DNA from 2 places in the Polaromonas sp. LjRoot131 genome. Region 1 is predicted to be linked to the other one. Evidence: riboswitches for the same ligand, from Rfam matches in the RefSeq annotation. Region 1 holds a riboswitch; the other holds the start of a gene.
The links. Region 1 has a riboswitch for S-adenosylhomocysteine ahead of ahcY (adenosylhomocysteinase). Riboswitches for the same ligand answer to the same signal wherever they lie in the genome.

Region 1 (3,402 bases):
GCGCCGAACTGTTCGCGGCGCTGTACGCCACCAGCTACCTGGCTTTCAGCGTGCCGGCCATGCTGGCGGGCCGCTTGATTGCGCCGTTGGGTTTGCCGGCCACGGTGGAAGGCTATGCGGGTCTGGTGCTGGCAGTGGCGGCCCTGGGCGCCTGGCTGCGCTGGACTTCGATGCGCCGCGCGGGCGCGCCAGCCGCCAATTAATCCAGCAGCGCGCGCGTCAATTCGGTAAAACCGGCGCCACGCTCACCGCGTGTCACATAACGCGGCAGGTGTGCCAGCTGCGGCACAAAACGCGCGATGTTGGCCACGCCCACGCTGTTGGCAAAGGTCTTGAACATCAGCTGGTCGTTGGTCGAGTCGCCCACGTAGACCCACTGGTCCATGCCGGCATCGAGGTCGCGCTGCCAGAGCTGGCGAACAATCCAGCGCGCGCCTTCAAGCTTGTTGTGGCTGCCGTACCAGCCGTTGATGTGGATGCTGCTCACGGTGGCGTGCATGCCCTCGTTTTTCATGAGCGCCACGACGGCGGCAATCTGCGCATCGCTGAGATGCGTGAATTCACTGTGGTCGATGGCGATGTCGGTCTCGCGGCCTGGCGAGTCGGTGGCGCGGTGCACACCCGGCAGCTCGCGTTCGATGCGTGCCAGCACGGCCTGCATGCGGCTGAAATTGGCGCTGCGTGTGGCCGCATCCTGCTGGTAGATTTTGGTTAGCGGCCGGGGCGGGGGGCTTTTGCCATCGGGTAGCAGGGCCACGGCGCCGTTCTCGGCCACGATGGCATCCACAGGCCAGCGCGCCGCAAAGGGCTCGCTCCAGCCAACCGGGCGCCCGGTGATCGCCACGATCTTGAAGCCGGCGGCTTTTAATTCACCCAAAGCTTGCAGCGCATCGGGGGTGATCTCCCCCTCGGTGGTCAGTGTGTCGTCGATATCGGTGAAGAGGCCGGTGATGGCTTTTCGTTGCGGGGCAGGCCAGCGGGAAAGTTCTTGCATGGTGAAATTTTCGCACTGAATGTGGCCTCCACGCTCCCCCACTTCGTGTGGGTCGCTGCCCCCCGAGGGGGCCGCCCGCCCTCCGGCCCGGCAAAGCCGGTTCCGGGGCTCATGCTGGGTTGAAGAGTCTGTGGCCTGAGCAGCGGGGGCATTCACCAGTGGGGGCCGAGGGTCCGGCTTTGCCGGCCCTAGGCGCCGCCCCCTTGAGGGGGGAACGGACTACACGAAGTGAGTCCGGACGGGGGTGGGTATAATCTGCTTTCCTGAGGAGCGTTGCAAGCCACATCACGTGGACCAGGCTCAGGACTTCATTGCAACCACGCTCACCCGCATGTGCTCTCTCAAGCCGGGTGAATGACTGAATTCCCCTTTCCTTGAATGCCGTGCCCGTGGCGATTTTGCCCAGTTACTACGTTTGATTATTGGAGAACCGTATGAGCGCCGTCCTGAAGCCTTCCACCGACCACATCATTGCCGACATCTCGCTTGCCGCCTGGGGCCGCAAGGAACTGAACATCGCCCAGACCGAAATGCCCGGCCTGATGGCCATCCGCGAAGAGTTCGCGAAGGCGCAGCCGCTGAAGGGCGCGCGCATCACCGGTTCGCTGCACATGACGATCCAGACCGGCGTGCTGATCGAAACCCTGCAGGCCCTGGGCGCCGACGTGCGCTGGGCTTCGTGCAACATCTTCTCGACGCAGGACCACGCCGCCGCCGCGATCGCCGCCGCCGGCACGCCGGTGTTCGCCATCAAGGGCGAAACCCTGGCCGACTACTGGGACTACACCCACCGCATCTTTGAATTCAACGGCGCCAAAGGCACGCCCGAAGAAGGCCCCAACATGATCCTGGACGACGGCGGCGACGCAACGCTGCTGATGCACCTGGGCACCAAGGCCGAAAAAGACGCCAGCCTGATCTCCAAGCCGACCAGCGAAGAGGAAATCTGCCTGTTCAACTCGATCAAGGCCAAACTCGCGCAGGACCCGACCTGGTACAGCCGCCGCCTGAAGAACATCATCGGCGTGACCGAAGAAACCACCACCGGCGTGCTGCGCCTCAATGAAATGTCGGCCAAGGGCACGCTGGCCCTGCGCGCCATCAACGTCAACGATTCGGTGACCAAGTCCAAGTTCGACAACCTCTACGGCTGCCGCGAATCCCTGGTCGACGCCATCAAGCGCGCCACCGACGTGATGGTGGCCGGCAAGGTCGCACTCGTGGCCGGCTACGGCGACGTGGGCAAGGGCTCGGCCCAGGCCCTGCGCGCACTGAGCGCCCAGGTGTGGGTGACCGAGATCGACCCGATCAACGCCCTGCAGGCCGCGATGGAGGGCTACAAGGTCGTGACCATGGAATACGCCGCCGACAAGGCCGACATCTTCGTGTCCGCCACCGGCAACAAGAACGTGATCACCTACGACCACATGGCCAAGATGAAAGACCAGGCCATCGTCTGCAACATCGGCCACTTCGACAATGAAATCGACGTCGCCGCGCTCGAAAAATGCACCTGGGAAGAGATCAAGCCGCAAGTCGACCACGTGATCTTCCCGGACGGCAAGCGCATCATCCTGCTGGCCAAGGGCCGCCTGGTGAACCTCGGTTGCGGCACCGGCCACCCGAGCTTCGTGATGTCGTCCAGCTTCGCCAACCAGACGATCGCGCAGATCGAGCTGTTCACCAAGCAGGCCGACTACGAAGTGGGCAAGGTTTACGTGCTGCCCAAGCACCTCGACGAAAAAGTTGCGCGCCTGCACCTGAAAAAGGTGGGCGCGGTGCTGACCGAGTTGAGTGATGAGCAGGCGGCTTATATCGGCGTTTCTAAAGCCGGTCCGTACAAGGCAAATACCTACCGCTATTAATTAGTGGTGGTATTCCTCCCTCTCCCTCTGGGAGAGGGCAGGGGTGAGGGCCGGCGGCGTTTATTTGCTCTGGCAGTTTTTTGGGGCCGCTGACCCTCACCCCAACCCTCTCCCAAAGGGAGAGGGAGTAGAAGACGCCTATTCCATGGAGCTACATGCGCGCTGACCTATTCCTCGTCGACCACGGCCATGCCGCCACCCGCTCGCAGGCCCAGCGCCTGATTGCTTCGGGCGTGCAATGGCGCGCGGAAGCGCAGGCGCCCTGGAAGAAGGTCGCCAAGAACGGCGACGAGATTCCGGAAGGCGCCGAGCTGCAGTTGCTGGACACCACCGAAGCCAAATACATCTCGCGCGGCGGGCTCAAGCTTGAAGGCGCGCTCAAGGCCACCGGCTTGTCCGTGGCCGGCCTGCGCTGCCTGGACATCGGCCAGTCGACCGGCGGTTTCACCGACTGCCTGCTGCAGCATGGTGCCGTGCAGGTGGTGGGCGTGGACGTGGGGCATGGCCAGCTGCATGCCAGCCTGCGCGAAGACCCGCGCGTGG
Region 2 (3,402 bases), 410 kb from region 1:
AATGCTCGTCCTTCTGCATTTCGGCGGCCACGTACTGCATCTCTTCCAGGCTGGGCGTGATCAGGCCCGACAGCCCGACGATGTCGGCGCCTTCGACCTTGGCGCGCGCCAGGATCTCGTGGCAGGGCACCATCACGCCCATGTTGACGACCTCGAAGTTGTTGCATTGCAGGACCACGGTCACGATGTTCTTGCCGATGTCGTGCACGTCGCCCTTGACCGTGGCGATGATGATCTTGCCCTTGGTCTTGACGTCGCCGCCCGCCGCTTCGAGCAGCAGCTTCTCAGCCTCGATGTAGGGCAGCAGGTGCGCCACGGCCTGCTTCATCACGCGGGCGCTTTTGACCACCTGGGGCAGGAACATCTTGCCCTGGCCGAACAGGTCGCCGACGACGTTCATGCCGTCCATCAGCGGGCCCTCGATGACGTGCAGCGGCCGGCCGCCTTCGGCGAGGATCTCCCGGTACACCTCTTCGGTGTCGGTCACGATGTGCTCGTTCATGCCGTGGACCAGCGCGTGCGACAGGCGCTGGCGCACCGGCAGGGCGCGCCATTCGTTTTTCTTGCTGTCGTCCTTGGCGCCGCTTTTCGCGGTTTCGGCGACTTCGATCAGGCGCTCGCTGGGCGTGAGTTCGGGCTCGCCCGGCTTGTAGACGGGCGTGCGATTGAGCACCACGTCCTCGACGCGCTCACGCAGCACCGGGTCCAGGTCGTCATACACGCCGACCATGCCGGCGTTGACGATGCCCATGTCCATGCCGGCCTGGATCGCGTGGTAGAGGAACACGGTGTGGATGGCTTCGCGCACCGGGTCGTTGCCGCGGAAGCTGAAGGACACGTTGGACACGCCGCCCGAGACCTTGGCGCCCGGCAGGTTCTGCTTGATCCAGCGCGTGGCGTTGATGAAGTCGACCGCGTAGTTGTTGTGCTCCTCGATGCCGGTGGCAATCGCGAAGATGTTGGGGTCGAAGATGATGTCCTCGGGCGGGAAGCCGAGCTCGTCGACCAGCACGCGGTAAGCGCGCTCGCAGATCTCGACCTTGCGCTCATAGGTGTCGGCCTGGCCTTTTTCGTCGAAAGCCATGACCACGGCCGCCGCACCGTAGCGCTTGAGCAGCTTGGCCTGCTGCTTGAAGGGCTCCAGGCCCTCCTTCATCGAGATCGAGTTGACGATACCCTTGCCCTGGATGCAGCGCAGGCCGGCTTCGATGACGCTCCACTTGGAGCTGTCGATCATGATGGGCACACGGGCAATGTCGGGTTCGCTGGCGATCAGGTTCAGGAAACGCACCATGGCGGCCTGGCTGTCCAGCATGGCCTCGTCCATGTTGATGTCGATGATCTGTGCGCCGTTTTCCACCTGCTGGCGGGCGACCGCCAGGGCCTGCTCGTATTCGCCGTTCAGGATCATGCGGGCGAAGGCCTTGGAGCCGGTGACGTTGGTGCGCTCGCCGATGTTGACGAACAGGGTGCCCGCGCCGATGTTGACCGGCTCCAGGCCGGACAGCTTCATGGGGGGGACAAAGACGGAATTTTCGGTTTCAGACACGGACTCACCTTGGGTAAGAACCTGTTCACGGTCTAAACGGGGCCGCGCAAGCACCTTCTCGGGATGGGATGCAAGGCGCGGTGCGACGCCCATAGTTCACCTATGGGCTAGCGCCGCAACGCCGCAGACCGCCCGAAAAGGTACTTGCCCTCCGGGTTGGGGTGAAATCGGGCGATTGAGCCACCCGAGCCCTTGCATGGGCATTAGCCCATGCGGCGTTCCCGGTCGGCCCACTCATCCCGATTGCACCCCAACGCGGTCCCGTTTAGACCGTGAACAGGTTCCAGGGTGAGCGTCGTTGCCGCAGGCCGCGCCGGGAGGCCGCCTGTAACCCAAGCCTGACGGACGCTGGGGTCCGCTGCAACGCTCCTTGGATTGCCGGTATTTTACCGGTTGAACGCCCGATTGCGCCATTCCCAGGTACGAAGACCCGGGAATGGGATGTCCGCTTAATCCAGCTTGATCTTTGCGACTTTGATGAGGCGGCCGTAATCGGCGTGCTCTTTCATGACCATGTAGGCGAAATCCGCCGAGGTCATGGGGCTGGGCGTGGCGCTCATGCGGGCGAACTTTTCGGCCGTGTCGGGCGTGTTGAGCGCGGCGGCGAAGGCTTTTTGCAGCTGGTCGGTCGTGGCTTTGGGCAGGTTGGCCGGGCCGAAGATGCCGAACCAGGTGCTGATGTGGAAGCCGGGCAGCACGTCGTTGATGGTGGGGATCTCGGTGAAGCTGCTGGAGCGGTTGATGGTGGTCACGCCGAAGGCCACCAGCTTGCCCGACTTGATGTTGGCGCTGGCCGAGGCCAGGTTGTCGAACATCAGGTCGGTCTGGCCGGACAGCAGGCCGGCCTGCGCCTGGGCCGAGCCGCTGGAAGGCAGGTGCACCACGCTGATCTTGGCCAGGCTTTTGAACAGCTCGCCCGCGAGGTGGCCGGCGCTGCCGTTGCCACCGGAGGCGTAGTTCAGCCGGCCGGGATTCTTGCGCGCATAGGCGATCAGGTCCTTGGTGTCCTTGATGTTCAGGCGTTTCGCCGTCTCGGCGTTCATGACCAGCACATTGGGCACACGGGCCACCAGCGTGATGGGCGTGAAATCCTTGAGCGCGTCATAAGGCATGTTGGGATACAGCCAGGGATTGATGGCGTGGGTGGCCACCGCCCCCATCACCAGGGTATGGCCGTCGGCCGGCGCCTTGGCGACCAGGGCGGCGCCCACGTTGCCGCCGGAACCGGGCCGGTTGTCGACCGTCACTTCGGTCTTGAGCAGGGGGCGCAGTTTCTCGGCCAGGATGCGCGCGGCATTGTCCAGCGGGCCGCCGGCCGGGTACGGGACGATGATGGTGACCGGTTTTTGCGGGGCCAGCTGCGCATGGGCGCCCAGGGCGGCCGTGGCCACGGCGAATGCCGCGGCGATCTTGATGAATGAACGCACGTTCATGATTTCCTTAGTTGTGATGTTGTGTTGTGTCCGGCCAAGGGCAAGCTGCAGGGCGCAGCGCCGGATGGTGAAAACCAGGCCTGACAAACGGGCCTGACTATAGCCGCTAAATGTGACCCACCGGGGCAGGTCCCGCCTGGATACTTTGTAACCGCCGCGGCTTGAAGAAGGAGGCGACGCGGCCGGAAAGGCCCCTCAGCCTCAGGCGGCTTCCTTGTAGAAGCCGCCGCGCTGCAGCGAGCGCGCGGCCACGGGGGCCACGGCGTGCGCAATCGCGCCGATGTGGTCCGGCGTGGTGCCGCAGCAGCCGCCCACGATGTTGACCAGGCCCTCGTCGGCGAACTCGCGCAGCAGGCGCGAGGTGACGTCGGGGGTCTCGTCGAAGCCGGTGTCGCTCATGGGATTGGGCAGGCCGGCATT

Region 2: linked by a shared signal. The riboswitch ahead of metH (methionine synthase) and the one ahead of ahcY (adenosylhomocysteinase) in region 1 are both predicted to bind S-adenosylhomocysteine.

Annotation. Positions count from the first base shown of each region.
Region 1 covers NZ_CAXUPF020000002.1:706,414-709,815, forward strand. Annotated here, with positions in the region: gene ACSQ27_RS13820 (MFS transporter) at 1-203, shown strand, start outside; gene ACSQ27_RS13825 (HAD family hydrolase) at 200-994, opposite strand; S-adenosyl-L-homocysteine riboswitch at 1,254-1,326, shown strand; gene ahcY (adenosylhomocysteinase) at 1,429-2,859, shown strand; gene ACSQ27_RS13835 (TlyA family RNA methyltransferase) at 3,015-3,402, shown strand, end outside.
Region 2 covers NZ_CAXUPF020000002.1:296,547-299,948, reverse strand. Annotated here, with positions in the region: gene metH (methionine synthase) at 1-1,549, opposite strand, end outside; S-adenosyl-L-homocysteine riboswitch at 1,833-1,927, opposite strand; gene ACSQ27_RS11820 (Bug family tripartite tricarboxylate transporter substrate binding protein) at 1,999-2,982, opposite strand; gene ACSQ27_RS11815 (homocysteine S-methyltransferase family protein) at 3,184-3,402, opposite strand, start outside.